Regions from separate parts of the Paenibacillus sp. 05T425 genome, predicted to be linked through region 1. Evidence: riboswitches for the same ligand, from Rfam matches in the RefSeq annotation. Region 1 holds a riboswitch; each other region holds the start of a gene.

Region 1 (10,841 bases):
AACCGTTTCCCATAAAAGCCTCCATCGTTTGGTTAATGCGATAGCGACAGACTCTATTTTTGTCCTCGGCCAATAGAAACGGGATATGAAGCTGATCGCGCTCCCGCTGTTCAAGGTCAAGCTGCTCTAACCAAGCCTGCTTGACGAAGAGCATTTTGTAATTCCACTCCATTCCCGTCTCCGGCTGGCAGGCATGCAGCATCATCGGCGGAAAGCTGATTGCCTTTCCATCCTCGACCCGGTGCATGGTTCCGTCGCACCAAGCGTTCGTCACGCCTTTATCGATCAACCCGATCGAATATTCCTCATGAAAATGTTTTTGGTACGCTAGATCGCTCTTCAGACATCGCTTAGCTTCCAAGAAAGGCAGCGCCTCATGGCGGTAAAAGGTCACATCAGACATGTTTCGAGTCCTCGTTTCATAAACAGAAAGTTTCTTCGCAATAAAAAGCCCTCCCGCTCGAAGGCGGAAGGGCTCAGCGTGCTCGAACGATACTACTACAGCTTAAACGGCTTTACCGATTCGTTCAAGTCAACCGAAAGAGACGACAGCTGCTGGATGGCAGCCGATATTTCCTGCATGGACGCGCTTTGCTGTTGAGCGGACGCAGCAACCTCTTCCGTGCCGGCTGCCTGCTCCTGCGTGACCCCGTTAATTTGCTGCATGGCATCCGTGATGCGTACGAAGGAATGCTCTACCTTCTCCAGCGAGCCGGACATATGGTTCGTGTGGACGGTAAACTCTGAAACGCCCGAATATATATGCTTGAAGTTTTGGTGGGTACCGCTAATCCAAGAATGGCCAAGCTCGACAGCCTTCGTTCCTTCTTCGATGCTTTGCTTAACCAGATGGCTGTTCGATTGCGTGCTCGAGACGAGCTCGTTAACGGACAGCGCCGCTTGAGCGGACTGCGTTGCCAGCTTCTTGACTTCCTCGGCAACGACCGCGAAGCCTCTTCCGAGCTCGCCGACCCGTGCCGCCTCGATCGAAGCATTAAGCGCAAGCAGATTCGTCTGCGTCGATATTTCGGTTATAATGCCGATAATCTCTCCGATTTCATTGGAACGTGTCTCCAGCGCCGCTGCCGCTTGCTGCGACTGCTGCATCGCCTGCTTGATCGTCTCCATTTGTTGGAGGGTACGATCGACAAGCTCTTGCCCCTGCTCCGATTGCGAATGGACCTCGGACGCGATTTCTTGAATTTCCTTCATGCCTGCCGATACTTCTTTGATGTCGGTATCAATGTTATGAATGCTCGAGTGGCTTTCGGATACGCTCTGCACGATCTCCGTAATGCCTTCTGTCATTTTGCTCGTCGATTCGGCCACCTGCTGCGCGCTATTCGTCGATTCATTCACGGATTGCTTCAGATGCTTGCTCGTATCCCCGATAAGGGCGGACGAAGCGATGACCTGCTCGATCAATGTTTTTAAGCTCGTAATCATGATGCCGAAAGCGGCACCCAGCTTGCCGATCTCATCCTTGCTGTCGATCGAGAACTGGCTTCTCATATCGCCGGCCGCTACTTTCTCGGCTGCAATCATCAGTTTGCGAAGCGGATTCGTAATGATTCGGCTAATAATAACGGCGATCACGCTGCCGACTACGAAGACGATGACGGAAATGATAATGGTCATCCAGTTCGAGCTGGATGCAGTCTCAGGCACAACGGAAGCATCGAGATCGATGCCCAAGATGCCGTACACGGTGCCGGATTTATCGGTCAGCGGCACGAAGATAGATTTATGCGTGCCGTATTCATCGTCGTAAATCGGACTGAACATCGTTTTCTTGGAAGCAATGGCTTCCCTCATTTCATCAGTAAACGGATAAGCGGTTCCGAAGTCGTCAGGGACGCCCGACAAAATCAGAATCCGTTCTTCATCCTGGGTATTGGATAAAATATAAATGTTCTCCAAGCTATGAACGGTCTGGAGCTTCTCGAGCTCCGTCTTGATTATCGCGTAGTTCGGATCGTCCGCCCCTGTCAGTTGAATATCGCTTCCCGGAATGGCTGCGAGCGTGTTCGACGCGATTTGAATATCCGTCGCGAGCCGCTTATCGAATTGCTCCAGAAGCTTCTCCGAGAGGTTGCTCTGCGTCATATAGCCGGACAGAGCAAAGGCTACGCATGTCACGACCTGCAGCAGCAGGATGCTGACCGAGATTTTGACAGCAAGATGTTCTCTGAACCAATTCAATTTAAGAATAGATTTCTTCATGGTTGTTCTCCTTCGTGGATAGCCGATCAAAAGCGGCATACGTTTCAGCGATTTTTTGTTTCAAATAGTGAACGATTGCACCGACATCGGAAGTTTGCGTGTACGGAGAGATGACGAATAACTTAGCCGCATACAGCGCAATTTGACCCGCCCGGTCCGCGGTTGGCACGTAGAGATGCTTCTTCGTATCTCCGAAAAACATTTTTCCGCGGTCTCTGCCCAATATTTCGAACAATAGCTCGTTCAGCTTATTTTCGCGCTCAATCTCCGCATAGCTGCGGAGCCCCTCGTATTCCGCGTGATAGCCGTTTTTACGATCTGCATACAAACGGAACAGCGTGATAATGCCCGGATTTAGCGGATTGACGATGACGGCTTCGGGAACTTCGGCAGCCAACGTCTTCCTGAACGCTATATTGACTTCGACGAATTGGGCGAGCAGCTTCTGATAACCTTCGATGCCGAAAGCCGTTAGCGCGCTTAAAATACTGATCGAGCTGCCCATTCTAGAGCATTCCAGCGTATAGCTCGTATGATAATCCCCATAACCCCGATGTCCAACATACGGCGTTTCATCCGGCTCCAAATCAAGCAGCTTGAGATCGGATGCCCGCTTCACAAGGAATAAGCTCGTGGAGTACGGCGTTTGACCGAGCTTCTGGAAGTCAAAGCACAACGAATCCGCCAATCCCAAATGCTTCATTCTCTCCCTTATCGCTTGAAGCGCAGATAGTGTTTCAGTATCGAATTTATGTAGATTTCCTTCAAAGTCGTAATCGTTAAAGAAGGCAAAAAATCCGCCCAGCGCTGAATCCGCGTGGATATGCGGCCTTTGAATGCCATGCTTTGTCGCTAGTTCCTCTGACACAGCCAAGATTTCCTCGACATTATCGATGCCCATCGCATCCGTCGTCGCTGTCGTTGCCACAATGTACACAGGGACGCCTCCGCTTAAAATAACGCTCTCCACTTTCTCTTCGAGATCCCGAACATCCATGGAGCTGTCTTCTCGCGTACGGATTTTGATCAGGTTATTGCTGCCCAGACCCGTTGCTTCCATCGATTTGAACAGGCTGTAATGAGCCGCTTCCGAGCAGAAGGCAAACAAGTTGTCAGGTACGCCTGCTTTTGCAGCTTTGGCGTCATATTTATTAATGGCTAGTCGAAGTCCCGTAAAGATGGCCCCTTGCCCGCCCCAAGTCGTATATCCGCCGCTTGCCGTAGGGTCATAACCAATCAGCGCCGACATCATGGCAACGACTCTGACTTCGGCCTCCGCTCCGGCAGGTCCGTATACGTCCCACAAGTTATTGCCATTCACCATAAAAGCGGTGAGCATTCCCATGATGCCCGGAATACTGGCCATGGGCAAAATATTAGTCAAAAAGTATTTCGTATGGTAGGGATGACCGTGCAGAAGCTTGAGCAGCTCGCCGTTCACTTCATTTTGCGTGCTTCCGCTAACGGGAATGCGGCTGTTCTTCGTTAAATCCTGATAGAAAGTAGCTCCTCTATCTTTCGTTCCTTTTAAATTAACGGAATCGGGATCCTTTAAAGCATCGACCCCTTCTACGATTTGCCTGAATAGTGCTATAAGATCGTCTCGTTGTCGCTCGTTGCCGTCGTCGCTTGGAAATAAGGTCCGGATATTCATCTCTTGCTCGCTCATTGTCTCCACTCTCTCCTATTTCGTTATTCTCTCTTTTTTGTTGTAAGCAAAGAGGCATGCCTATGGACGACCATAGACATGCCTCTGCTAAATCTTTTGCAACTGGCTGACATTTCTTTTTGAGAAGTAGTCCCTATAGCTTTGCGTCTCTCGTCTTTCGACGGATTTGCATTATGTGATTTTAGGAAAGTTCATCGATACAATTAGTAAACATTTACAGCGAATAGGAACATTCTACTATTTTACATTTCAGAGATCAATAGATTTGAAATAGAGATTTCGTTAATTTTTTTAAGAAATCATCATTTTGTCACAATCTTCCTTTGTTCGATATTGTCGACCGATTATATTTGGTGCAATATTCCTGCTACTGCCAATCTGTTCAACCCCGATACAGCTATGATTCAGCAGGTTTTCTTATCCTCCCATTCGTTTTAAGATCATATTTAAAAGAGAGGAGATTATCTATGACAGACGAAACATACAACGATTTAATTGCCAAATCGCTATTAAACAAAGGAAACAACAGGAGATTAAAAACCGCTATCGAAAAAGCGAAAAGAGGCGAAGAGATTACGATTGCCTACATTGGCGGCTCCATTACTCACGGCGCGGGAGCCAATCCGCTCCATACCGACTGCTATGCTCATCGGTCATATTCCACCTTCAAGTCGATGTTCGGAAAGGACGGCGGCGATTCTATTCGTTTCGTCAAAGCTGGACTCGGCGGCACGCCCTCCGAGCTGGGGATGATTCGTTATCAGAGGGATGTTCTGAGAGATGGAGCCGTACGCCCTGATATCGTCATTGTGGAATTTGCAGTCAATGACGCCGACGACGAAACGGAAGGGAGCTGTTACGAAAGCCTGGTATTAAAAGCACTGACTGCTGACAACGCTCCAGCCGTCATCCTATTGTTCAGTGTGTTCGAAAGCGACTGGAATTTGCAAGATCGGCTTGCGCCCGTTGGTTATCATTATGAGCTTCCCATGGTAAGCATAAAAGATGCGGTGGTGGACCAATTTCAGATAACCAAAGACGAGGGGAACATCATTACCAAAGAGCAATTTTTCAGCGACATCTACCATCCGACCAATGCAGGTCATACAATCATGGCCGATTGTCTAGGCTGGCTGTTCGCCGAAACCGACCGTTCCGCCATGGATCATGAACATATTGTGATCGACAAGCCGCCGGTAATCGGTAATGACTTCGTCCATGTCCGTTTGTTGGATCGGGCCAACGGCTCTAGCATAGCCAATATATCGGAAGGAGGCTTCGACGCAATCGATACCGAACTTCAAATGGCGGAGATGGACGACCATCCGTACGGCACGCCTCAATTCCCTAACAATTGGATGCATACGGCAGATTCGAGTAACCACAACTTTACGATGACGATTCGCAGCAAAAGTCTCCTCTTGGTCTACAAAGATTCAGGAAGCGACGATTACGGCAGCGCTAACATTTACGTTGACGGCGAGATTGTGAAAGTCGTCGACCCACAGGCAATCAAATGGACCCATTGCCATGTAGTCATCTTGTATACGGAGCAAGAATCGCGTGAGCACACGGTGGAAATCGAGATGTCGCCCAATCACGCGTGCAAAAGGTTTACGATCCTCGGCTTTGGCTTCGTATCCTAACGCGGGGAAACGAAAGACGGCCTCCTTTCCCTAATATAGGGATGGCGGCCGTCTTTCACTGTTTACCGTCTCACTAGCTATTAGCCTTCAAGCGCTTCCGCCGTTTGGCTAATCACTTTGTAGTACGAGCCCTTTGGCTGATGCTTCGTGTCGAACAGCAACGGCCAATTCTTACGACCCCTAACCGGGAATCCATCCAGCCACGTATAGTCATCAGCGGCTCCCCAGAACGTAACGCTTGTCAGTACATCGCTATATTCCCGGAACAACTGGAACATATCACCGTACCTTTCCTCCTGTAACTGCATCATCTCAGCCGTAGGAGTGGTAAGATCCGTGCGTCTGTCTTCGAAGGCAAATACCGATAAGTCCATTTCCGTAATATGCAGCTGCAGTCCTAGCGACGCATATCGTTCGATAGCTGCACGAATATCGTCCAGCGTCGGATGCGTCAGGTTCCAGTGCGCCTGAAGGCCAACGCCGTGGATCGGCACGCCTTTTTCCTTAAGCGACTTGACCAGCGCGTAAATTTTTTCTCTCTTAGCTGGCACTGACTCGTTATAATCGTTATAAAAGAGTAACGCGTCAGGATCAGCCGCATGTGCGTACTCGAACGCTTTGGCAATAAAATCATCGCCGATAATGTCCAGCCACTTGGACGGACGAAGGTGCTCATCTCCACTGTCAGACACTGCTTCATTCACAACGTCCCATGCATAGATTTGTCCCTTATAACGCCCAACTACCGTTTCGATATGCGCTTTCATTCGTGCAAGCAGTGTATCGCGATCAACTAAGCCGCCCGCACCGTTATCAAACACCCAATCGGACGTTTGGTTGTGCCATACGAGCGTATGCCCTCTTACTGCCATACCGTTCGTTTTCGCAAACTCCATTAATCGGTCCGCTTCCTCGAACGTATACCGCTCCTCGGCCGGGTGCAGCCGTTCGAACTTCATTTCATTCTCTGCCGTTACGCTATTGAAATGCAGCGCCAGCAGCTCGCGCTGCGAGACAAGCGTCTTCGGATTAACGGCTGCGCCGATTCGAAACTGCTGATCGAACACTTCGTGCAGCTTCGGTGTTTGTGCTGATGTGGATTGATTCATGAATGATTGCTCCCCTCGTTCGATCCATCGGTTATTATCGTTGCTCGCGTATAGTTTAGACCTTGCATGCGCTGCAAACAACCCGTCGAAGTATAGGAAACGCTTTTGGAAAATAATAGATTGACTTTCCCATAGGGGGAGGGTTTATCGTTAGGTTAAGCAATTCCGGCCGGAGTTCTTTATGAAAGGGTGTCATCGATTGAAAATTGGTGAATTCGCCGTACAAAACAACGTTACTGCTAAAATGCTGCGTCACTATGACGAGATCGGTCTGCTGAAGCCGTCGGCGATCGATGCTGAAACGGGATATCGTTCCTACGATCCGAGCCAATCCCATTTATTGAATTGGATCGTCATTCTCAAAAATCTAGACTTCTCCCTTACTGAAATCAAAGAATTGATAAACGGACCTGTAGATAGTAGCATCATCGTTCATCAATTGATTCGTAAGCGGATCGAAATCTCATCGCTGCTTAATGAACACATTCAGAAGAAAATCGCAATTGATCGGCTTATCACTATAATCGAGAAAGAAGGGTTTGATATGGATAAAAAAATAGATTTATTGCATATCGAGCAGTCTGCAGCCCATGAAATCAAAAAAAACATTCCCAATATGGAGATGTTTCTGGAGGCAGCCGCCGGCATCACAGCCTCATGTTCGTCTGACGATAGCCTCTCCGTCTTTCGCTTTGATATCAGCCACTTCAAGCAGGTGAACGACGATTACGGCTTCGAGGTAGGGGACAACGTCATTGCCTCTTGTTATCAAATCATTGAAGCCAATGTCCGTGCCGGCATAACTCAGGCCGCTATCGGCCGTGCTGATGGCGATGAATTCATCGTATTCGCAATCGCAAATCACCAAGCGATCACTCGTGTCGCGCAGTCCATAGTCGATGATATGATAGCCTTTGATTTCAATAGCATCGGTTGTCCGAAGCAAATGGGTTGTTATATCGGCGCATTAGTCGGCTCTGTCAGATCGATTGCGGAGATTCGTAAGGTCATCGAAGACTCTATTGAAACCATTAATGAAGCGCGGAAAGAAGGACCAAACTCGATCGCTATCGAATCGTGCAAGCTTTAGAAATTGCGAGGCCCCCTTCCTGTTAGAAGAGGGCCTTCGTTCTTATTTGTTATTCGTATAGTTCTCTAATAAATCCTGAATGGATATCCCATTAATCTTAAGTCCCGATATGTCGCAGTCTTTAATTTCCACGTTGGAAAGATTGCAGTTTGTAAAGGATGTTCCGGTTAATTCACAGTTCTCGAACGTATTGCTCTTGCCCTTCAGCCCGATATCGTGAAAGTAAGCCCCGCCCATTGCGCAGTTTCCGATCTCGATATCCCACAAACCTACTTCAATGAATTTGGCCTGATGCATGTTGATATCGTGGAATAACGTTTTGCTCATATTGATATTATCGAAGCTAGCGCCTTCTAAATTAATGTTAACAAACTTCGTTTTGTACATGTCGATATCGTCAAAATCGCTCTCGCCCATCGCCACGCGGCGAAATTGTGTTTCGGGCATTCTTTCGTCCTGAAACACCTTCTTCTTGAACTCCTCGTTCAGCTTATTCTGATTCAGATTTTCGTTAACCATGCTGAGCATCTCCTTCTTTAATAACGTTCTCGATCGACGAAGTCTGCTCTCTACCGCTTCAACGGACAGACCGAGGAAATCGCTGATTTCCCTGATCTTATAGTCATCGATGTAGTAGAGAATCGTGACCGTACGGTTAGCTTCAGTCAGGTTGCTAAGCGCTTGCCATACCTCGTTTCGAAGCTCTTTCCTCAGCCATGTATCTTCGGCAGTTTCATGCATTTCATGTTGCGGCATATTCTCGTTATGTGCCGGGTCGTATACGGACTCGTTTTTGCTCGACCTCAACCAGTCCAAGCACTCCCTATTCGTAACCGCATACAACCAACTGCCCAGCTTATCGGGTTCTTTAATGCTGGACAATTTTTTGAAAGCTTTGACGAACACTTCCTGCGCAATATCTTGCGCCCTATGGAAATCGCCTAGCTTACCGTACGCTGTCCCGTACACCGCATTCGCATATCTGCCGATTAAATCGCTGAATGCCTCGTTATCGCCTTTGCACGCCCTGCCCACCAACTCTGCATCCGTAACAGACAAGTTGCTCCTCCTCAAATCGATCTATATATAAGACGGGAGTTCATTGAAAAAACCGTCGCGATCTCAAAAATTTTTTTCTACTCTTCTTCTATTATACAAAAATATGGAGCGGTTATAGAAAGCAATAGATTGACAACGAATTCGAAAGCAAGTATGAATAGTAGCAAAGGAGTGACTAACTATGGATTTGAAAACCATTCTGCCATACAGCGTTGCCATGATAACGCCATTTGACGAGGATGAACGCATAGATGAGAACGGCGTTGTGGGCATGCTTGAATATTATGAGGCGAATCATGTACCGGCTTTGCTCTTAAGCGGATCGACCGGCGAACAGCATTCATTATCGGTGGAGGAAAGAATTCATCTCTATCGGACCGTCAAGGGCGCTGCCCGCAGCAACTTACCGCTCTATGCCGGCGTAGCAGCCGTACGAACCCGCGATGCTGTAAAGCTCGCAGTGGAGGCTGAACAAGCAGGCATCGACGCCATTATGCTCGGTTTCCCGCCGTATGTACGTCCGAATCAGAGGGAAGCTGCATTGTATGTAGAGTCCGTATGTTCCGCGACCTCGCTGCCGATTATGCTGTACAACAATCCTATTCGTACTGGTTTTAACCTCGAACCGGACACGCTGTTTAGACTAGTCGACCAATTCCCGCAAATTATCGCGCTTAAAGAAACCGGCGATTTAAGCCAGGCTCAGCGCATACGCGCCATGCTTGGCGACAAGCTCCAGCTGTTCTCCGGCATAGACCTGACGTTTGTCGACTATTTTAAGAAAGGATATGACGGCCTCACGAGCGTTGCCGGAAATTTATATCCGAACGAGATGAACGCCATCGTAACTCGCTTAAGAGAAGGGCAACATGAGCTTGCCGATACGGAGCTGAAACGGCTTCAACCGGTATTGGAGAAACTGGGACAGATCGGATGGGTAAGAGTCATTCGTCATTTGTTCGCAGAACAGGGGCTCATCAAGCCTGCTTGCCGTGAGCCTCTTACTCCATTGACCCCAGAAGAAGTCGATTTGCTTACTAATGTGCTGGAGAACAGCAGCTATAACGGCATTTCGGGCAACTAAAATGGGAATTACACCGTATACGCTGATTTAGTTTGATTTAGGAACGTTAACGAGGCGTTTTTCGCTTTATGGTCAAAAAAAGGGCGTGTAGTTTGACAAAATGTCGCTATTCACTCTCTTTTCGGTAATCGTCCTATTTAGTTCAACAAAATGCCGTTACGCGAGCCTAGTACCCCTGCAAAGAAAAAACCGCAATTCGCTTGGAATTGCGGTCTGGCTGTCGAGCACGTAATAAACGATATTATTCAACCGCTTCGTAATCGAACCAGTCAAAGTGCGCCGGCGCTTCCGATTTCTTACCGTTACCTGTTGCGTACAAGGCGAAAAGCACGCCCGTAAATCCGCCCGCCACTTCTGTCGATAGCAGGGACGTTTCGCCACAGCCGAACCAGAAAGGCGCTCCATCACCATAGGAAAAACCGAATTCGTATTGCCCCCGAGTCGCTTTCAGATGCAGCACGATCGAATCGGAAGACCAAGGAGCTTCGCTTTCGATTGCCTGGAGGCTGCCCAACTTTCTCCGGAAAATAACTTTGCGGACGCCGGCAATTCTCGTCACGGCAATTTCGTAATGGAAACGGTCATTCATGTATGCCGTAATGCCGGCTTCCTCGCCGTCGCGCTGTGGAGCAAATTCCATATGCGCAGACACGCTGCAAACAAAGTGCTGCTGTCTTCTAGCGACGAAGGCAGGCGCTCCGATTTCATTCAGCGTCGTCTCGTTGCCCCGCAGTGTCAAACAGCTTTCCTTCTCGCCCAGCGACCAATTATCCGGATTAGGCGAACGCATAAAGTTCCAGCATGGAGCAAGGCTCGAAGACTCGAAATGCTCGCGAACCGGCACAACAGCTGCTGGCTGCAGCGGAAGATTGCCTGCCGGCATCGTCTCGCTTACCGTCCCGTTTTCGCCGATAATCGGCCAGCCGTCCTTTGTCCATGTAACAGGCGCAAGGAACGTCTC
Region 2 (10,841 bases), on a different contig from region 1:
CAGGGAAACATATCACGCTGCTGCACACGAACGACATGCACGCTCGTGCCGTCGAGGCCACGAGTGGCGAGATGGGTTTCGCCAAGGTGGCCGGCATAATCGATTACTACAAGAGCAAAAATCCGAATACATTGGCCATTGATGCCGGAGATGCCATTCACGGCACGACCTTCGCTACTTTGGTCAACGGCGAAAGTGTCGTAGCCGCGATGAACAAGATGGGCTATGACGCTATGGTGCCAGGCAACCATGAATTCAATTATGGCTCGGCGAGATTGATCGAGCTTGCCGGCAAGCTGAAGTTTCCAATGCTGAGCGCCAATATCAAAGGACTAGGCGCCAAACGGGTCTTCGAGCCGTATATCATCAAAGAAATTGACGGCGTAAAGATCGGCATCTTCGGTCTTTCGACTTCAGAGACGGTGTACAAGACGCATCCGAAGAACGTGGCGGGGCTTCACTTCACCGACTCCGCATCGGAAGCGCAAGCTATTGTCGATGAGCTAAAGGACAAGACCGACGTCATCATTGCGGTCGGCCACCTCGGACAGGACAAGTCCAGCTATGACACGAGTCTTCGGGTCGTCAAAGCCGTAGCGGGCATCGATATCTTTGTCGATGGACACAGTCATACCGTTCTTGAAGACGGCCTTGTAGGCGACAATGGCACACTGATTGTCAGCGCGGGCGAGTATACGAAATACGTCGGCGTCGTTGACTTTTGGGTCGAGAATGGTGCTGTCGTTAAGAAGCAAGCGACGCTTATCAACCAAGCCGAGGCAGCGGAAATCACGCCGAACGCCGAAGTCGCTGAGCTTGTTGCAGCCACGCTGAAGAGCCAAGAGACGATTCTCGCAGAGCAAGTTGGCGAATCGTCCGTTGCTCTTGAAGGCGCAAGGGAGAAAGTACGCGCAAGCGAGACGAACCTTGGCAACCTGGTTGCCGACGCTTTGGCCGACATCTCGGGAGCTGATGTTGCGCTTACGAACGGCGGAGGGATTCGCGCTTCTATCGATGCTGGCCCGATTACGAAAGGCGAAGTCATTACCGTTCTGCCGTTCGGGAATCAGATCGTGACGCTCAAAGTAACCGGCGCAGATATCAAAGCCGCGCTCGAGAACGGCGTCTCTGATTATCCGAATCCGAAGGGCGCTTTCCCGCAAGTGTCCGGCGCCGCTTTCAAAATCGACAAGGAAGCAGTCAAAGGGGAGCGCGTTCATTCCGTCACAATCGGCGGCAAACCATTGGATGAAGCCGCGACATACACCCTTGCCACGAATGACTTCATAGCTGCGGGCGGCGATGAGTACACCATGTTCGGCAAGTATCCGCAAGCCGGCATGTACGGCGCGCTGGATGAAGCGCTCATCGCTTATATTCAGAAGCTTGGCAAAGCAAATCCAACCATTGAGGGACGCATTAAGGAAGGAGTGAAACCCGCCACTCCTTCCCCTGAACCCGAGCCGAAGCCCGAGCCCGAGCAACCTGAACCGAAACCAGAACCTAAGCCTGAACCAAAACCCGAGCCTGCAGCCTCGGCCTACATCGTTGTAAAAGGCGATACGCTATGGGCGATTGCTAAGAAATACGGAACGACATGGCAGGTGCTTCGCGATCTTAATAAGTTAACGAATGCAGACCTCATCTTCCCGGGTCAAAAGATCATATTGCCTTCATAATGTAGCTTATACAAATGCAAAGGGCTGTTCCACGAGCGGATAACCGCTTAAGGAACAGCCCTTTAATTATTAGTCGTTGCTCTTATTTCTTCTGTGCAGAAAAGCGGATCAGAAATCCTAGCATTACGATTACCAATCCAGCCATGTAGAACGGCATGGTGCTGCTATCGCCTGTCTTAGGCAATGTATCAACATCCACTGAACCATCTTCCGGTGTCCCTAAGCCTATTTCTTCATCGTCTACCGTTACTTCTTCGTCATCCGTAGTTTGCTCCTCGCCATCTTCAGGCGCTCCGCCTTCATCCGGTGAGCCTCCCGGCACTTCTTCTTCATCAATAATCACTTCATCGGAAGGCGTCGGCGTTGGATCAGGTGACACTGTAGGCTCAGGAGTAACCGTTGCCTCCGGTATCGGAGTTCCCGTCGGCATCGGCGTCGGCGCCGGTGATGGCGTTACGACTGGTGTCGACGTTGGCGTCGCCGTTGGTGTCGCTGTCGGCATTGCCGTCGGTGTTGCTGTCGGCGTCTCCGATGGAGTTGCCGTCGGTGTCGGTGTTGCCGTCGGCGTCGCTGTCGGTGTCTCCGACGGTGTCGCTGTCGGCGTTGGTGTCGGCGTCTCCGACGGTGTTGCCGTTGGTGTTGCTGTCGGTGTCTCCGACGGTGTTGCCGTCGGCGTCTCCGACGGTGTCGCTGACGGCGTTGGTGTCGGCGTCTCCGACGGTGTTGCTGTCGGCGTTGGTGTCGGCGTTTCCGACGGTGTTGCTGTCGGCGTTGGTGTCGGTGTCTCCGACGGTGTCACTGTCGGTGTCGGTGTTGCCGTCGGTGTTGCTGTCGGTGTCTCCGACGGTGTTGCTGTCGGCGTTGGTGTCGGTGTCTCCGACGGTGTTACTGTCGGTGTCGGTGTTGCTATCGGTGTTGCTGTCGGTGTCTCCGACGGTGTCGCTGTCGGTGTCTCCGACGGTGTCGCTGTCGGCGTTGGTGTCGGAGAAGGCGTCGCCGACGGGCTAGGCGTTGGCGTCGCTAGCGGTATCTCCCCCTCGAAAGGTACCCAATGCGGCTGAATTCTGCCTTTCGTGAGCGAAGCTCCTACTAATATGCCGTCGATATTGCCGCTCGTTGCCGTAATATCAGCCTGCGGGGCTAGTAGACTGCCTTTTACCCCGCTATAGCCGAGCGTCAGCGCCGTAGCATCCGGGAAGTTAAACAATATTTTAGATTGGCGGTCTTTACCGTCAAAGCCAAAATAACCTTGCCACCCCATTGATCGAGTCGCACCCGTAACGTTAATAATCACTGTCGAGCCATTTGGAACGTCCAGCCATACCTCATTCAGATCATACCCTACTGTAAATACATTGAGCTGAGGGTCTGTTCCCTTTAAAGTCGTTTTATTCGAATTGTATTGATCTTTGCTTGTTGTGCCGTTGGTCGGCAAAGCTGCCAGCTCAGCGGACAAATTCAACAAATATTCAGCTTCTGCTTCAAAATCGATAGGTGCCCCTTGATGCTTATTGCCTCTTACGAGCGTGAAGGCCGATGTTGAATGAAGCGTTCCGTAGTAGGCATCGCCATAATCAATTTGACCATTCGTGAACTTCAGTTCTCCGCCCGCCACTAAGCCAATGTCTCCCGATGCATTCGCTCGATTGACGCCAAATCCGGTTATATCAATATCTCCTCCGGCCGCCAGTCCACCTTCGACTTGCTCGTAATACAGCTTAAAGTCACCGAGCATGAACACGTTGTAACTGCCTGCCGTACCGAGCACAGAGCTGTTGCCTCCGCCTGCTCCAAATACAAAAGCGTTGCATAGAATGCCGAAGACGATGACCCCAGTCACGACTAGTGATGCGCTCTTACGAAATGCTTTTCTCATGATATACCCTCCCTATCAAAAAAAATAAAAAAGACCGCACACGAATACGAGATTCATGGCGGTCGGACGATCATAGCGCCTTAGGCGCTGTAGACTCCAGACTTTGCGTCCCACTCTTTCAAATGGTTTGCTATTGGCATAATCGAACAATTCGTTCGTAATCTATGACTCTATCAAAAAGGAACTATACCTATTTTAGCTAATTTTGGTCGCAACCGCAATCCGCTAAATTATCTAACCCTATGTAAAATATACCCATGTATGTACATGGAAATGAACTTCAATTCCGCTCTCCATATGCCGATTGTTAATATAGGTAATAGGAACTATATCATGAAGCTGTGAAAAGAGGAATGATCCCATTGAAGCAACTAGATCCGCACCAACAAACTCCCGCAAGCGTATATCGTGCTTTCCTCCTCCAGCTCGTCTACAACTATGTATTTGGATCGACCGTCGCCGTGCTCGGAGTCGGGGGCATCATCATTTTCTCCACGCTTAAGCTGCCCCAAGGCGAAGGCTTCGTGCTCGGCGTCATCTTATTCGCTTCTTTGCTCATTATGCTTGCCTGCGAGCTGTTCGTATTCTATCGGCATGCAAAGCCGATTCAAGTCGCTTTCCTGTCCGATCAGCCAACAGCGGAGCAGCTTCGCAAAGCTTATATACAAACGCACCGCTTTCCGGTACTGTCGCTGAAGCGGACTTTCGGACCTCATCTGCTCGGCATATCGGTGCCGGCTATTGCAATGAGCTATATTTTCATCCAAATGGAATGGCTCTCGTTCCCTTATTATTATATCGGACTTGCTTCCGTTGGCGCGCTGCTCGTTGCCAGTATGCATGCCATGATTGAATTTTTCMTGACCGCACGGGCTATTCGACCTGTTGTCACCTATATGCGCAACAAACATGTAGCACTCTATGGGCAGGATCTGACCCTCGGCGGCCAAGTATTTGCTTCGATTCGCACGAAGTTTCTGCTAAGCGCTTTTTTAATCGGTACGCTTCCACTGCTCTTGCATAGTCTTGCGGCTCAGATCAGGCTTGAAGGACTGGACGGCGGGGGCACCTCCGCCTATTGGCAATGGGCCGGTATCATTCTTGTTATCGGCGTCTTCTTCTCCTTGTTCGGCGCCTCGCTCCTATCTCGCAATATTGAGGATCCGATCCACAAGCTCCAAGCTGCGATGATTGCCGTGCAGAACGGCCATTACGACACCCGCGCGGAAGATATTCATTCCGATGAATTTTCGAAGCTGGTCGCAGGCTTCAACCATATGATCGAAGGTCTGCAGGAGAGGGATGAGCGTAATAAGCAGCTTCACCAAAGCTACTTCTTCACGCTTGCTGCCGCGCTTGACGCGCGCGACACCTATACCGCGGGTCATTCGGAACGCGTTGCCGAATATTCCGTCGCGATCGGCGAGCAGGCTGGCTGGCCGCAAACCGACATTGAACTGCTGCGCAAGTCGGCTCTGCTTCATGACATCGGCAAAATCGGCATTCGTGACTCGGTGCTGTTGAAGGATGGCAAGCTAACGGACGAGGAGTTTAATCAGATTAAGGCACACCCGGGACTGGGCGAAAATATATTGAAGCAGATTGAGCCTGCGGACGCGATGGCCGATCTGCTTCCGGGCGTACGCTCCCATCATGAGCGCTATGACGGACGCGGTTATCCCGACGGGCTCGCAGGAGAGCACATTCCTCTGCTTGGCCGAGTTATTGCCATTGCCGACGCTTTCGATGCGATGACATCGGATCGGCCGTACCGTAAAGGAATGACTCGCGAGCACGCCCTAGCGATTCTGGAGGAAGGCAAGGGAACACAGTGGGATCCCGCCTTAATCGAGCTGTTCATTAATTCGCTGCGGCAAAACGAATAATAAAAATAAGAGCTTCGCGACCGGGCATTATGCCACGCGCGAAGCTCTTATTTATTGGAGCGAGCCTATTTTTTGATCAGACGGAAATCATCATAGTGGAAGCCTGGCGCAACGACGCAAGATACGAGTACCGGCTCGTCGCCGAGCGCTCTCGCCATCTGCCATTCGTTAGCCGGCACAAGCGCCTGTGGTTGATGTCCTGCGGAAATGTCCGGGCCCACAATAATTTCCTTACGGGTATGCGGGTCAGCTTCTGTTCCGCCAAGCGTGAGCAGCAACGGGCTTCCCGAATGCCAGAACCATACTTCGTCGGAGTAAACCGTATGCCAGTCCGAGAACTCCTCAGGATGCAGCAAGAAATAAATCGACGATGCGGCAAAACGCGGTCCCGAATACGGAGCGCCGAGCACCTGCTGCGGAATTTCAAAATTAGCTTTCCAAATTTCCTTGTACCATCCGCCTTCGACATGCGGCTTAAGATCAAGCGCATGCACAAGCGGCGACAGCTCCTTCACTGTTGCTCCCATCCCAATCAACCTCTCTCTGTTATGCTCTATTCTATTGAAAACTTTCATTCATTCTATCATATCGGAAATGCCGGTTCGCTGATTAATAGCAAAAAAATCGTTGCTAATTGATCCCACGGTTATAAGCCTTGAATTGTTCACCTATTCGACCAACAAAAAAATGGAATTGTCTATGATTTTAATCATTTATAAGATATACTTATAAATATAGCCGCAGGAGGTGAGCAGATGAGATTGACGATAAGCATGAAGCACAACCAAAGACCCGCGTTTCGCAACCGGTTCTTTAACCTGCTTATTATTTTGCCACTGCTGCTCACTGCACTGTTTGCTTACCAAGCAGGCAACAACTTCGAGTTGACGGCCGGCTCCAGCCGGTTCAATCCTGTTGCCCGCGCAACGACCTGCGCTGCTCTGAACGGGCGCTCCCCAAGCAAGCTGCTTCAGCCTATTCGCCGCAAGCCCGCGGCTTATAAGGTATCACTTGCCGTCTTATTTGGACGGCCCGCTTATTTATCCCCCTTAAGTCTGACCATCCTGCAGCGATTGAAGCGTTTACTGCTTAAGCCTATTAAATATACATCGGTCTACATTGGTTAGAACCCATTTTTTTGGTACAAACTACAAAAAAATGAGGAGGCAAACCCAATGAATATTAGAGAATCTGATTTGCCTGGAATCGGACGCAAATACCAGATTATTACGCGCGGAGGCGATAAGTTCGTCATTATCATTCATGATGACGGCCGACGTGAAATGTACCATTTTGACTATGAGGATCCGGATGACAGCATCTCCATGGTAACGCTTGAGGATGAAGAAGCTCGTCAGATTGCCGCTATTATCGGCGGAATGACTTACAAGCCGAAGGCGCTCGAGACGATTGAAGTAGCGCTGGATGATCTAACGATCGAATGGTACAAAATCGAGCCAAACGCCGCTTGCATCGGCAAAACGATCGGCGAGGCGGATATTCGCCAAACGACCGGCGCAACGATTATTGCTGCCGTCGAAAAAGAAGCTAAGCATATTAATCCAGGTCCCGACTATGTTTTCAAAGCAGACTCGACCCTTATTGTGGCTGGTGAACGGCAGAACCTTAAACAGCTTAAGCTCATGCTCCAAAACGGGAGTCGTTAATTATGGACCACATGGTGCTGGAGATCGGTCTCGCCGTTATACTCATCGCCTTGGTCGGGCTGTTAGCTTCAAAAATTCGTTTTTCGGTTATTCCTTTTTATATATTGATCGGTATGGCTGTCGGCCCTCATGCGCCTCACTTCGGCATACTAGACTTCAGATTCATTCACAGCGCTGAATTAATTGAATTCATGGGGCGCCTCGGCGTGCTCTTCCTGTTATTTTATCTAGGTCTCGAGTTCTCGGTTGGTCGACTCATGAAGTCTGGCAAAGCGATCGCGGTTGGCGGAACGATCTATATTTTAATCAACTTTTCACTCGGCTTATTGTTCGGATGGGTTAACGACTTTCCTATCGAGGAAACGATGGTCATTGCAGGTATAACGACCATCTCATCCAGCGCAATCGTAGCAAAGGTGCTCGTCGACTTAAAACGGACGGCGAACCCGGAGACAGAGATGATTCTCGGGATCATTATGTTCGAGGATATTTTCCTCGCGGTGTATATATCCGTATTGTCGGGTCTTGTGCTCAGCGACTCTTCGTCGCTTGGCGGTGTGTTGCTCTCGGCCTCTTATGCGCTTGGATTCATGTTGTTATTCCTCATTATTGGCAGGAAGGCTGCCCCGCTGCTTAACAAGCTGTTCAATATTCGCTCCAACGAATTATTCCTATTGCTCGTCTTCGGCTTCTTGTTCCTTGTCGCCGGTTTCTCCGAGACGATTCATGTCGCAGAAGCGATCGGCGCGTTGCTCGTCGGGTTAGTATTAGCGGAGACGACGCATATGAAACGGATCGAGCATATGATTTTGCCGTTCCGCGACTTCTTCGGCGCTTTGTTCTTCTTCAGCTTCGGTCTCACGATCGACCCGCTCGCACTCGGCGGTGCGGTATGGCTGTCGCTCGGCGCTGTCGGCATTACGCTGCTCGGCAACTTCGTTGCAGGCATGTTCGCAGGCAAGAGCGCTGGACTGTCGCCTAAGGCATCGTCCAACATCGGACTAACGATTGTGTCGCGCGGCGAGTTCTCGATCATTATGGCTAATCTGGGCAAAGCCGGCGGCTTGATGGAGCTGCTGCAGCCGTTCGCTGCGCTATATGTGCTGATCCTAGCCATATTAGGCCCGCTGCTCACGAAGGAGTCTAAGCTCATCTATAAAGGGCTGAACATGATATTCCGCTGGGAGAAGCGGAAGCTCGTGAAAGAGCCCGACCCGCCTGCCCCGCAAGGCGGCAAAGGGTAACTAAAGAGGCAGGCGCGACAGGTCAAGATGACTGCCGCGCCCGCCTCTTCTTTGTGCTTGTGTAGTATGCTCACATTCGCTACCTTCCCTTAGCGATAGAGATACTTTCTATCTCTATCTGCCCCTAACACACCCCGATTTGTTGAATAGAGCTGTTTTCTAGCTCTATTCCGCTCAGCTGACCCGCCGTATGCTCAATTTCGCCACTCTCCCTTACAGATAGAGATACTTTCTATCTCTATCTGCCCCTAACACACCTCGATTTGTTGAATAGAGCTGTTTCTAGCTCTATTCCGCTCAGCTGACCCGCCGTATGCTCACATTCGCCGCAATCCCTTGCCGATAGAGATACTTTCTATCTCTATCTGCCTCTAACACACCCCGGTTTGTTGAATAGAGCTGTTTTCTAGCTCTATTCCGCTCAATAGCCCCGCCGTATGCTCACATTCGCCGCTCTCCCTTGCCGATAGAGATACTTTCTATCTCTATCTGCCTCTAACACACCACAATTTGTTGAATAGAGCTGTTTTCTAGCCCTATTCTGCTCAGCTGACCCGCCGTATGCTCACATTCGCCGCTTTCCCTTAGCGATAGAGATACATTCTATCTCTATCTGTAACCAACACACCACGGTTTGTTGAATAGAGCTATTTATTAGCTCTATTCCGCTCAGTTGCCCACCGTATGCTCATATTGGCCGCCTTCCCTTAGCAATAGAGTTACTTTCTATCTCTATCTGTAACCAACACACCACGGTTTGTTGAATAGAGCTGTTTATTAGCTCTATCTGCTCAGCAGACCCGCCGTATGCTCACATTCGCCGCTCTCCCTTGCAGATAGAGATACTTTCTATCTCTATCTGCCCCTAACACACCCCGATTTTTTGAATAGCGCTGTTTTCTAGCTCTATTCCGCTCAGTTACTCCGCCGTATACTCACAATCAAAAATAGGCAGTTCCGACGTGGTCTATGCCCCGTCGAAACTGCCTTTTATATCGTTACCTGGCGCCTACGCTTGCACCGCCGAACTGCGCTTTGTGGAGGCGGCTGTAGATGCCGCCCGCTTCCACGAGTTCGTCGTGACGGCCTTGCTCGGTGATGCCGTCCTCGGTGACGACGACGATACGATCCGCATTCTTGATTGTTGCCAATCGATGAGCGATAACGAGCGTCGTGCGGCCGACGGACAGCTCAGCCAGCGACTGCTGAATAGCTGCTTCCGTCTCGGTATCTAGTGCTGACGTCGCTTCGTCAAGAATGAGGATTGGCGGATTTTTCAAAAACATCCGCGCAATGGCGAGACGCTGCTTCTGTCCGCCGGACAGCTTCACGCCGCGCTCCCCGACAACCGTATCCAGTCCATCCTTCTGCGAATGAATGAACTCTTCCAGCTTCGCGCGCCGCGCCGCTTCCATGATCAGCTCATCCGATGCGCCGAGCTTGCCGTAAGCGATGTTCTCGCGTATCGTTCCCGCGAACAGGAATACATCCTGCTGCACAATCCCGATCTGCTTGCGCAGCGATTCCAGCTTAATATCCTGAATGTCGTACCCATCGACGGAAATGCTGCCTCCATCGATCTCATAGAACCTCGGCAGCAAGCTGCAAAGCGTCGTCTTGCCTGCGCCAGACGGACCAACGAAAGCAACCGTCTCGCCGGCCCGAATCGTAAGATCGATATGCTCCAGCACCTTCGCTACGCCTTCGTAACCAAACGATACGTTACGGTAGACGATATCTCCCTGCAGCCCATCCACTTCAACCGCATTAGCCTTATCCGCAATATCAGGTTCGGTCTCCATCAGCTCCGTGTAGCGCTTGAAACCGGCGATACCTTTTGGATAGCTCTCGATAACGGCATTGATCTTCTCGATCGGTTTGAAGAAAATATTCGTCAACAGAACGAACGCAACAAAGTCGCCATAATTCAGACTGCCCTTCAACACATACCATGTTCCCGCGATCAAGACGAATACGGAAACTAGACGCATAAGCATATACGTGATGGAGGAGTTCATGCCGATGATTTTGTACGAGATCAGCTTCGCCTCGCGGAAGCGCAAGTTGTTCACTTTGAACAACTTTCTCTCATGCTTCTCGTTCGAGAACGCCTGTACGACGCGAATGCCGCCGACCGTATCCTCGACCCGCGCGTTGAAGTCGGCCATATCCGAGAACAGTCGATTCGCAGCTTTCGTCATCTTGCCGTTGAACAGCAGCACGAGCCATATAATGATCGGTACGATGATAAACGTAATGACAGCGAGCTCTGGATTAATGAAGAGCATAATACCGAACGCGCCAATGAGCGTCATAGCGGCAATGAACATGTCCTCCGGACCATGATGCGCAACCTCGCCAATCTCGAACAAGTCGTTCGTCATCCGAGAAATCAAATGACCCGTCTTCGTATTGTCGAAGAAACGGAAGCTAAGCTTCTGAATATGGTCGAACAGCTGCTTCCTCATATCCGTCTCGATGTTGATACC
Region 3 (10,841 bases), on a different contig from region 1:
GCAATCATAATCATAGGCAGGTACAAACCGATACCGTTCAATACATTCGACGCTAGCGATAGCATAGGAAATCTGCGGTAGCGATAAGCAACCTCCTTTAGATCCTTGCCGGTAGTGACGATGTTTTGATCCTTGACGTCCCTCTTCCATAATCCCCATTGCGAAATAACGCCGCCAAAGCGCCCGATAATCTCTCCCGCTATAAGGCCCGACGGACCGATGTGCAGCAAGCTGAAGCCCAGCTGGGTCCCGACCTGACCGATGCTCTGCGTATATTTTGTTCGCGATAGCTGCTTAAAGTATTTTTTGCGAACCGACCACGAATTCAATATTTGATAGAATCCAGCCCCGAACAAACCGATTATGACAAACAAGAAATAGTTTTTCATACTGGGCTCATTCATCCAATGCGCCAGAGGACTGGCCACGAAATAGATCGCGATTCCGCTTAATACGCTTACGACTACGCAAATACGCAGTGAAAGCGTCAGTACGCTCGAAGCCGTCTTGTCATCCTCCGGGAGCGTTATCGCGTTTTCGTAAGAGAGAGAAACCATCATTAGCAAAATCGCTATGATGGACGTGTACAAAGAGTAAGTGCCGTAATCGGCCGGATTATAAATCCGCGTAATAATCGGCAATGTCGCAAAGATAATAATCTGGCTTATGATCGTCCCGCTCGCCAGTACAACAACGTTTTTGAAAAATAAATCAGGTGAAAAGTTTTTTAACTTCTTGAGCATAAAAAGGCCCCTTATTGAAGAGCTTCAATTATTTTTTGGATCACGTACTGCTGGACGGTTGCATCGATTTGCGGCCATATCGGAAGCGAAAGTACTTCTTCTGCCAGCTGTTCGGAGACGGGCATCTGAACGCGCATTGACTCGTAAATCGGCAGTTTGTGGACCGGAACCGGGTAATAGACCATCGTGCTTATCCCTTCAGCCTCCAGCTTCTTCTGCAGCTCGTCACGTTTTCCATTCGTCACCCGAACCGTATATTGATGGAACACGTGCTTCGCATAATCATCTTCGCTTGGCGCAATGATTCCATCGACGCCTTCCAATAGCTTAGCATAGCGGTCCGCCGCGCTTCTCCGCCCCTCATTCCACTCATCGATATGCGGCAGCTTTATCCGCAGGATGGCTGCTTGTATTTCATCCAGACGTGAGTTAAATCCGACAACCTCGTTATAGTACTTTTTCTTGGAGCCATGAACCCGTAACATTGCCGCTTTCTCGGCAAACGAGGCGTTGTTTGTGACAAGCATTCCTCCATCGCCATAGGCGCCCAAGTTTTTGGACGGGAAGAAGGAGTAGCAGCCGAAATCTCCAATCGTGCCGACCTTTTTATTTTTATGCATACCGCCGAATGCTTGCGCGACATCCTCGACAACTACAAGTCCATACTTCTCGCTTATTGACATCAAACGATCCATGTCGAGGGTATGGCCAAAGAGATGGACCGGTATGATAGCCTTCGTTTTTGACGTTATTGCCGCTTCAAGCTGGTTCAAATCCAGGTTGTACGTTCTAGGCTCAACATCAACAAACACGGGAGTCGCTTTTACTTGGCTTATCGCCTCCGCGGTTGCGAAGAAGGTGAACGGTGTCGTGATGACCTCGTCTCCTTCCTGAATGCCTGCAGCAAGCAGCGCTATAACGAGGGCGTCCGTACCCGAATTTAACGCCACGGCATGCTTAACGCCCAAATACGCAGCAGCCTCCGCTTCAAACTGCTTTACGTTGGCACCCATAATAAATACGCCGTTATCGATAACGCTCTCAAAGGCGTTCATTAATTGCGGTTTGAGCTCGTGAATCTCATAGCTGAGGTCAAGAATCGGAATGCGTTTCATAGTGAACTCCCTTTCGTTTTTCGTACCAAGTCCTGCTCTATCGCATACTCGCGATCGCATTCGCCGCAGACGGCCTCATGATTGGAGAAGCGCAAAGTAGCCCCGCATTCGCATACCCACCCCAAACGCTTTGCAGGTACGCCGGCATACAATTCGTATGGGGCTATGTCTTTATTGACTACCGCTCCCGCTGCAACGAATGCCCACTCCCCGACGGTTACGCCGCAGACGATTGTTGCGTTAGCGCCGATAGATGCGCCGCGCTTAACTGTTGTTTTATAATAATCGCTGCTTCTATTGCGTGGAAATGCCGACCTTGGCGTTCTTACATTCGTAAACACCATGCTCGGTCCGCAGAAGACATAATCTTCAAGGATGACTCCTTCATAAACGGAAACGTTGTTTTGAATTTTGACCCCGTTGCCGATTGATACGCTATTGGCAATGAATACGTTCTGCCCCAAGCTGCAATTGCTTCCGATAACCGATGTAGGACATACATGCGAGAAGTGCCAAATTTTTGTTCCTTCTCCAATCGTGGCACCATCGTCAATAATGGCAGACGCATGCGCGAAATAACTCATGTTTTCAAACCTCCAGCTTATAGCAAATGGTAGTTATCCGGTTTTGGGTACGATTTCATGCCGTTTCTTGTATCAAATAGGCTTTGGCTTGCCCGGCCGATTAGGTCGTAATCAAATCCCGAGTGATCTGTCGTAATAACCGTAATATCGGCTTCGGCAAGCCTCTGCTCCGTTAGTTCCACGCACTCATATTGGTTGCCGTTATATCTAAACGTATCGATATGCGTATCGCTGATGACGACGGATGCTCCGCGTTCTTCCAGCAGCTCGATAATTTTAAGTACCGGGGACTCCCGATAATCGTCAATGTCCTTCTTATAAGCGACGCCCAGCAAATAAACCGTTGAGCCGTTGACCGATTTTTTATGCTTGTTGAGTATTTCGCCGATCTTCTGCACAACGAATTCGGGCATTGAATTGTTGATTTCGCCTGCAAGCTCAATAAGGCGGGTATGATAGTTGTACTCTCTCGCCTTCCAGGTCAGATAGAACGGATCGACTGGAATGCAGTGTCCGCCGAGACCCGGCCCGGGATAGAAGGCCATGAATCCGTACGGCTTCGACTTGGCAGCGTCAATGACTTCCCAAACGTTTATACCCATTCTATCGCACAGAATCGCCATTTCGTTGGCAAGCGCTATATTAATATGTCTAAACGTGTTTTCGTATATTTTCTCCATCTCGGCGATAGAGGGGCTGGATACGGCATGAACATCGCCGTCAAGCACTTGCCGATAGAGCGTCTGTGCAACTTGCGAGCATGCCGGAGTAATTCCTCCAACGACCTTAGGCGTGTTTTTGGTATTAAAAAACTTGTTGCCGGGATCGACTCTTTCAGGCGAATAAGCAAGGAAAAAATCTTCGCCGCATTTTAACCCCGTTGCTTCCAAGATCGGTTTAACCAGCTCTTCCGTCGTACCCGGATATGTCGTGCTCTCCAATACAACCAGCATCCCCGGATGCAAGTATTCGGATATCGCTTTCGTCGAGTTCTCCACATAACTCGTGTCGGGCTGTTGGTAAATATCAAGCGGAGTAGGCACGCATATGGCTATGGCATCGACATCGCTTATAAAGGAATAATCCGATGTAGCCCGGAGCGACCCGTTTTTGACCATAATCCGCAAATCCTCGTCAATGACGTCGCCGATATAGTTATATCCGCTATTCACCATATCGATTTTTTTCTGCTGTACATCGAATCCAATGACTTTGTACCCGGCTTTGGCTTTCTCAACGGCAAGAGGCAAGCCGACGTATCCTAAACCGATAACCCCGATGACGGCCGACTTATTGAGCAACTTTTCTATCAATTTATCGCTTAACTCGTTAAGCTTAACAGCTTCCATTGTATAAGACGCCTCCTGATTAATTCGTTTGTAGACTGGTGCTGCCGTCAAGAACAATATCGATAACTAGCTGCACCGCGGCTTTTCCGTCCTCGACCGTTACGGCTGGCTCGCGGTTATCCCGAATAGCCTCGGCCATATCTTCAATAATTTGCTGATGTCCCGATACGCCGTACGGATCGGCCTCAACCTTTTGCTTAAGCAAGTCTACCTCTTTATCGCTCATGGAATCGCACTTCCATTGCTTGATCCAGTTGGCGGTTACGCCTCCGATGACCGCATAACCGTTCTCGCCGAATATACTGATCGATTCCTCGAGGTTCTTGTCATAGATCGTAGTGGCTGCTTCCACTACGCCAAGGGCCCCGCTATCGAAACGCAACGTGGCGACGGCAACGTCCTCGGCTTCAATGTTTCGTATTCGCGTATCGACCATAGATTTTACTTGAACCACTCTGCCGAACAGCCATTGCAGCAAGTCCAGATTATGCACGGCTTGGTTCATTAACACTCCGCCATCCATTGCTTTCGTTCCGCGCCAAGGCGCTTGATCGTAGTAAGCCTGTCCCCTGTTCCAGCGTACCGTGGCATTTACATGGCTTATTTTTCCGAATACGTTTTTCTCCAACGCCGATTTAAGTAATTGAATTGCTGGCCGATAGCGATTCGGATGGACAACCGCTGCTTTGACACCCGAAACCGTCACGGCTTCGGCAATGGCATCGGCATCCTCGATCGTTAGCGCCAACGGTTTTTCGATTATGAGATGTTTGCCTGCTTTAGCAGCCTTCACGGCTAACGGAGCGTGTAGACCGCTAGGCGTACAAATACAAACCACGTCGATATTGGACTGTCGCTCCAGCATTTCATCGATGTTCACGTAACCTTCCACGCCTGTCTGGTTCATATACTGGTTCAATCTATTGGGATTCGTGTCGCAGATAGCAACAAGGCTTGCTTGCTCGGTTTTCTCGATTGCTTCTATATGTTTATTGGCAATATGGCCGCAGCCAACAATCGCATAATTAATCATTTTCCAATCCACCCCGCCCGCTCATTCTATTCCGTTTGTAATCATCGATTAGATGCTTGTGTTCTCTGAACGCTTTCTTCTCCGTTCCTGACGTTTCCCTTCCAGCATAAGAGCAATGCTTAGCCCCACAAAAACGCCTATAAACAAGGAGATGGCGAGATTGAACGCTTTTTTGGGACTGACAGGATCAGATGCTTGTTCGATACTTGCCAAGTCCAACATCGTTATATTTGCATACTGGATAATGGACTTAGACTCCGATAGAAACGTTTCTCCATATGCATTCGCAATAGCAACCGCATCTTTTACGTGATCGTCTTTTATTTTAATTTTGATAACAAGCGTGTCTACGTTCGTTTCCACTTCCAGTTTGCCCAGCAGTTCCGTTGCAGTAAGATTGCTGCCGAGTTTCTCTTTCACTTTGCCTGCTATGTAGTAGCTTTTCAAAGCATCCTTATACGTACCCGTTAACAGCTGGCTTGCTAAAAACTCATTATAAATACCTGCATCTCCTGAAGATGCTATACTCGCCACTACACTCACACTCGCCTGATAGGTAGGCTTTACGAAAGTATTTAATGCAAATGCGCCTCCGACAGATAATGCAATTACTAATAAAATAACTATAAAATACCGTTTGCTCGCCTCTTTTAAGAACTGGATGTCCATTCGTTCACCTCATGTTTTGGATTAATGCTGCGATTGATAGGAAGAACGTTTCTCTCTCTTTGCACTAGCTAATACTTGATTACAAAGCTCCTCCATATTCAAACTCGTCATCCCGTACTTATGTTGCAGATGTTGATAATGTTCGAGTATTCTGTTCAGCACATCCATATTTTCATTGGCATCACTTGCCAAATTATAGGGATGCCACCAGAGGTGATACACTTCGCCGTGTTTAGCCGCATAGGTCATTCCATCAAGTATTCTCTTAATACGAAGCGGTTCTAACCAGCGGAGCTTGGAAGAGTAGGAGCGGAAGAAGTGGCTGGCTGGTAGGTTTATGGGAAGTTCGGTCATTATTTCATCGATTCGATAACAATGATTGCCGGACAAATTAATATACGTATCGAGCAAACGAAGAGCTCTCAACGGCAGGGAATCATTGGTGCTATAGCCATGTTTGTATATCCAATGTTTCGGATTACCTCGATATGACTTAATACCTAATTGATTCAGTGCTTGCAAATAGGAATCATTGATTTGGTTTCTTGGAAAAACGATGCTCTCCAATGTCATACCTTGTTTTTCGGCGATTTGGATGCTTGCGTGAATATCAGCAACAAATTCCTTCTCGGTCTGACCAGATTCCTTGCAATAATAGTGTGAAAAGGTATGTGTGGATATCGCCTGAAATGGCGTTGTTCGAATCCGTTGAATAAGCGAAGGTGCAAAGTGATAGGGATCGAATGACTCATTTGCGCCGATCTGCTCACTCTTCAAGTAAGAATAAGGAGATAAATTTTGATTTATATAACTAGGCTTAATTATCGGCAAGCTATTAATCATTTCTTCCTTAGACTCAAAAAACAATAGCCCTACAGTCGCCCATGTGGCATGAATACCATACTTTTCGAATAACGATAATACGGTAGGAATTAACTCTCTTTCTTTTGCAAACGTACTATTATACCAATCTAGTTCATAAAGATCACGTATGCCCCAATACAATTCAAAATCAAGCGAAATAACAAATAGTCCTTTATGTCTAGTCAAAAATACTCATTCCTTTATGCAATGGTCACTTGCTATTTCCACAAAATTTCCAACATAGTCCAGAACTGTTTGCCTGCACCTGAAGCATATTCGTATTATAATCTTCAAGACTCGTCAAGTAAATAAAAATGAAACGACATTTTCCGTGCCTTTCACGGATAACTCCTTCTATATAATGAAAGAAGTTAATAAAAAAACTTCGACAATAGATGTCGAAGTCTCGTTGTTTACAAAACTATTATAGAACTTGTACGTTAAAGTTGCTGCTTGCGAGCTTAACCGTGAATTGTGCAGCTTGGATTGTGTTGTTCGAGCATACGATATTTTTTTGAGAAAACTGCGAAAGATATGTCGTTAAATCAATGCCTCCGCCAGTTATCATTTTGATTTTGTTATTTGTAATCGTACCGTTGTCCGCGTTTTGCCACGTCCAAATTGCTTTTTCTCCATTTTCAATGACATTTCCGTCAATCGTGAAGTTATTGATATTTCCAAGACGAATGGCTGTTTTGCCTTTTTGAACGCTTTTTGCACCCATAGTAATTTTGTTGTTGCTGATAACGATGTTTTTAACCGTTTCCGCTGCGCCAACCTCGATTGCAGCATAGAAGCTTCCTAAGCCTGTAATCGTATTTTGTTTAACCGTGTTGTTGCTGCCGTATACGCTAATTGCCGAATACATGTCTGGAGCAAGTAGCCCTTTATCCGAGCCCGATCTGTAATAATTATTTTGCAGGTACGAATTCGTAATTTGGTTGCCAGTTACCGTAATGCCTTGTGCATAAATTTTAATAGCACGTTTGGCATTGTTGTCGAATTTGTTATTCGAGATCAAGCTGTTTGTGTCCGTGCCTTTTCCTGCATCCATGTTAGGATCTTCATAATAGATGCCATCGCCGTCATCAGCAGGACCGATATGGTGAATATAGTTATTAGTTATCGATACATTAGCTGCTGCAGCTTCGCTTTTGCCCCAAGTCGTTGTTACGTAAATACCTCTAGCAATCATGCTTCCACCAGTAGGGTTGAGCGCAACAATATTCTTCACTTCATTACTATCGATCGTGATTGCTTTCGTATTGCCGTATACAAGGATTCCCGAAAGCACGCCCGAGAAGTAATCGCTACTCGTTTTCGTGCTGTGGGAAGCATTCGCTACAATCGAATTGTTGATATTAACGCGTTCGCTTCCTCCGCTTACAACGAGTACACGGTTAACTAGTTTGTTGCCGTCGAGCGAAATGTTGCTGATCTCAATATCCTTACCCGATACACGCATTAATTCCCAGCCGAAATCTTTTGTGCTAGCTTTGATGATCGAAGTTGCGCCATCACCGAGCACTTTCGTGTTGCTGCTTACAGCGAGCGGATCTTTCGGGTTTACCAGGTACGTTCCTTTCGGGAAGTAAACCGTCGTTTTCTTCGCAGCGCCTTCTGCCAGCGCTTTTTTGATCGAGGACGTATCGTCCGTCTTGCCATCTCCCTTTGCTCCGTAGGTCTTAACATTTATCATATTAGCAGCGTTCGCTTCTTCGATGAATAGTCCATAAAAACCGATGCCGCTCAAAATCGTTACAAGCACCATCGCGGTCATGCTTTTCGTTAATTTACTGAAAATGCCCATTTTCACTACCTCCATATCCTGAATGAAATAAATAGGACAATCCCAGATTTCAGGATTGTCCTATTTCATCCTGAAAACATTTCGGGAACTGGCTGGCATATGGTTTCCCATTTAGCCCCTGTAGTTTTGCGTCCCGCGCTTTCACGCGGTTTGCCGTTATCGCTGTTTCCAAATATTAAGTTAGTGAAAATGTTGGTGTGATGAATAGAAAAAGAACTTATGACATGTCATAAGTTCTAAAATAGAACCTGAAAAGTTTTCGGAATCTGGCTGGCGTGTGGTTTCCCATTTAGCCCCTATAGCTTTGCGTCCTGCGTTTTCACGCAGTTTGCCTTTTCGACACATCGAGTATATGAAGTTACTTAATATTTAAATAAATATTACCAGACTAATAGGTATAAAGCAATAGGTTTTAATAGATTCATAGCCTAATTTTGAATAAGATTCGACACTTATTTTCAACAGGGGTTTAGCCATAAATTAGAACTTGTTTACAACCTCTTCCTAAACAATTATCATAGTCAAGTAGACCCTGCTATCACCTATTAGACTCAATCTTTAACAATACTCTAGCAGCGTACATAATAGCAAAACGCCGGTCTCCAAAGAGCCGCAATCGGACTTCTTCACTAAAATCAGAAGGGAAAATGGGGTGGTAGCGTGAAAATATTAATTACGGGCGGCTACGGATTTATTGGCTCTTTTGTTGCTGAGAGGTTTTTCAACGAAGGACATGAAGTCATTATTATAGATAATATGACCTCCGGTCATATATCGAATTGCAAATTCCGCCATATATCATACATCGCGGATGTGGAGAGCACCGTTTGTGAATCCATCTTCGAAAACCATAACGTTGACATTGTTGTGCATTTGGCTGCCCAGATCAATGTAGTCACTTCGATGGAAAATCCATACGCAGATACAAAATCGAACATCCTAGGACTAACCAACATTTTGCAGTTGGCCGCAAAATATAAAACCAAGAAGCTCATATTCGCTTCCTCTGCGGCCGTCTATGGAATGAACGATCAGATTCCGCTAAATGAGGATATGCCTTGTCAGCCCGTCTCGCCATACGGGATCAACAAGCTTCTCGGGGAATACTATTGCACAAAGTGGAACGAAATTTACCAATTGGATACGATTTGTTTCCGATTCAGCAACGTATACGGACCGCGCCAAGGATCGATTGGAGAAGGCGGAGTCGTATCCATTTTCATGGAACGGATCCGTGATGGCAAGGAGCTTGTGATTTACGGGGACGGCAGCCAAACCCGCGATTTCATATACGTGGAGGATGTCGCGGATGTTATTTATCAAGCAAGCCTTTCTGACCAAAGCGGCATCATGAATTTGTCCACCGATACGGAGCAATCAGTCAATGATCTAGTCAACATATTGAGCAGCATTCGGCCGATCCCCGAAATCAAGAAGCAAAAAGCTCGCACAGGCGATATATATCGTTCAAGACTCGACAATAACCGACTAAAAAAAGTTTTGGATTGGTCGCCCAAGTTCAGCTTCGAAACGGGGATTCGCCGCACGTATGAATGGTTTGCGCAATCCACCGCCGATTTAAAGCCGCTAACCAAAAAATCGGATAACACGGGCGCGACGCTCGACGACATTAACATTAATAACGAACTGATCGCCTCGTCGCTATCCCGGAATATCCGCAGCCTATACCTCAGCCAGCATGAGCGTTACCTGGAAGGCATGCCTGTGCTTAAGCCTGACGTCTTCCTTGCCGTTATACGCTCTAGGGAGCAAGCGAAACGCAATTACAATGCAAGCTTCGCCCTCGTTTCGCTTTCAAGGGATATCATTCAGGACAGCGCGCTCCTCAAACAAGTGAACGATTCGCTTCGCGAGTCGGATTTCATCGGCCTTGCGTTTAACGGCGATATCTATATCTTGTTGTCGAATTCGACGTCCGAAGATGCGATCATCGTCGTCAATCGTCTTAAGAAGCATAATATTGAAGCGCAAGTCGTCTCCCAAGAAGATTATTCGAACTTAGAGCTTATTCAGCATTAACACTCTTTATTAAATAGTAGAAATACGGAAGAGCCCCGTCAGCATCCATTCGCAATGGTGCAGGCAGGGCTCTGTTTCCGTTTATCTGGCCGTTCTTTTTTTTGTACTCAACGCAAGCCAATCGCGACCAGCCCGAACAATCTCTTTGTAGCCCGGCAGTCTGATACCGTAAAAAACCCGCAAGTCCCCACCCCAATGAGACTTTGCCGCCGAAACCGATTCAATATTCGCCCCGTAGAAATCGAATGTTTTAATCCCGATTTGGTCCAGATCCTCAAACTCAAGGTTTTGCAGCTGCTGTACGATGCCATCACTGAGGTGTTCGCTCTTGGAAGCGGATATCCATCCAATCGCGTTCTGTTCACCGGATACTAAGGTGATGCTTGCGCTAACAGGCTCACCTTCATTGGAGTAACAAACATAGCCGCGAAACCTGTCGCTTCCAAGCAATTGCTGCGCGAGCAATAAATCCTTAACCGATAATTGATGGGTAAAGCCTTTCCTCGTTTCGGTTCCGGATAAACAGTAGTGAACGGCCTCCATATCGTCCGTCCGAATAGAATAGTAACCCAACGAATTGGCCTTTTTCATTTTGTTGCGCAGAGAGGGGCTGATGTTCTCTACCGAATAAGGC

What was found. A riboswitch is a leader RNA that binds a small molecule or an ion and turns the genes downstream of it on or off. The one in region 1 is predicted to bind cyclic di-GMP.
Region 2: another riboswitch for cyclic di-GMP. It lies ahead of AC1DF0_RS21050 (choice-of-anchor A family protein); the one in region 1 lies ahead of AC1DF0_RS07380 (pyridoxal phosphate-dependent decarboxylase family protein).
Region 3: another riboswitch for cyclic di-GMP. It lies ahead of AC1DF0_RS05480 (glycosyl hydrolase family 28-related protein); the one in region 1 lies ahead of AC1DF0_RS07380 (pyridoxal phosphate-dependent decarboxylase family protein).

The regions. Positions count from the first base shown of each region.
Region 1 covers NZ_JBFTLA010000003.1:121,569-132,409, reverse strand. The annotation lists gene AC1DF0_RS07390 (AraC family transcriptional regulator) at 1-403, opposite strand, end outside; gene AC1DF0_RS07385 (methyl-accepting chemotaxis protein) at 499-2,223, opposite strand; gene AC1DF0_RS07380 (pyridoxal phosphate-dependent decarboxylase family protein) at 2,204-3,892, opposite strand; cyclic di-GMP riboswitch class I at 3,987-4,073, opposite strand; gene AC1DF0_RS07375 (SGNH/GDSL hydrolase family protein) at 4,360-5,538, shown strand; gene AC1DF0_RS07370 (endo-1,4-beta-xylanase) at 5,619-6,647, opposite strand; gene AC1DF0_RS07365 (diguanylate cyclase domain-containing protein) at 6,847-7,737, shown strand; gene AC1DF0_RS07360 (sigma-70 family RNA polymerase sigma factor) at 7,780-8,796, opposite strand; gene dapA (4-hydroxy-tetrahydrodipicolinate synthase) at 8,978-9,880, shown strand; gene AC1DF0_RS07350 (glycoside hydrolase family 43 protein) at 10,122-10,841, opposite strand, start outside.
Region 2 covers NZ_JBFTLA010000009.1:106,294-117,134, forward strand. The annotation lists gene AC1DF0_RS21045 (5'-nucleotidase C-terminal domain-containing protein) at 1-1,679, shown strand, start outside; gene AC1DF0_RS21050 (choice-of-anchor A family protein) at 1,762-3,555, opposite strand; cyclic di-GMP riboswitch class I at 3,610-3,697, opposite strand; gene AC1DF0_RS21055 (HD-GYP domain-containing protein) at 3,918-5,441, shown strand; gene AC1DF0_RS21060 (cupin domain-containing protein) at 5,507-5,968, opposite strand; gene AC1DF0_RS21065 (hypothetical protein) at 6,197-6,568, shown strand; gene AC1DF0_RS21070 (cation:proton antiporter regulatory subunit) at 6,617-7,108, shown strand; gene AC1DF0_RS21075 (cation:proton antiporter) at 7,111-8,352, shown strand; gene AC1DF0_RS21080 (ABC transporter ATP-binding protein) at 9,351-10,841, opposite strand, start outside.
Region 3 covers NZ_JBFTLA010000002.1:368,553-379,393, reverse strand. The annotation lists gene AC1DF0_RS05515 (lipopolysaccharide biosynthesis protein) at 1-743, opposite strand, end outside; gene AC1DF0_RS05510 (DegT/DnrJ/EryC1/StrS family aminotransferase) at 755-1,858, opposite strand; gene AC1DF0_RS05505 (acyltransferase) at 1,855-2,442, opposite strand; gene AC1DF0_RS05500 (nucleotide sugar dehydrogenase) at 2,460-3,791, opposite strand; gene AC1DF0_RS05495 (Gfo/Idh/MocA family protein) at 3,811-4,824, opposite strand; gene AC1DF0_RS05490 (YveK family protein) at 4,873-5,493, opposite strand; gene AC1DF0_RS05485 (polysaccharide deacetylase family protein) at 5,515-6,543, opposite strand; gene AC1DF0_RS05480 (glycosyl hydrolase family 28-related protein) at 6,782-8,167, opposite strand; cyclic di-GMP riboswitch class I at 8,248-8,332, opposite strand; cyclic di-GMP riboswitch class I at 8,426-8,510, opposite strand; gene AC1DF0_RS05475 (NAD-dependent epimerase/dehydratase family protein) at 8,828-10,207, shown strand; gene AC1DF0_RS05470 (hypothetical protein) at 10,289-10,841, opposite strand, start outside.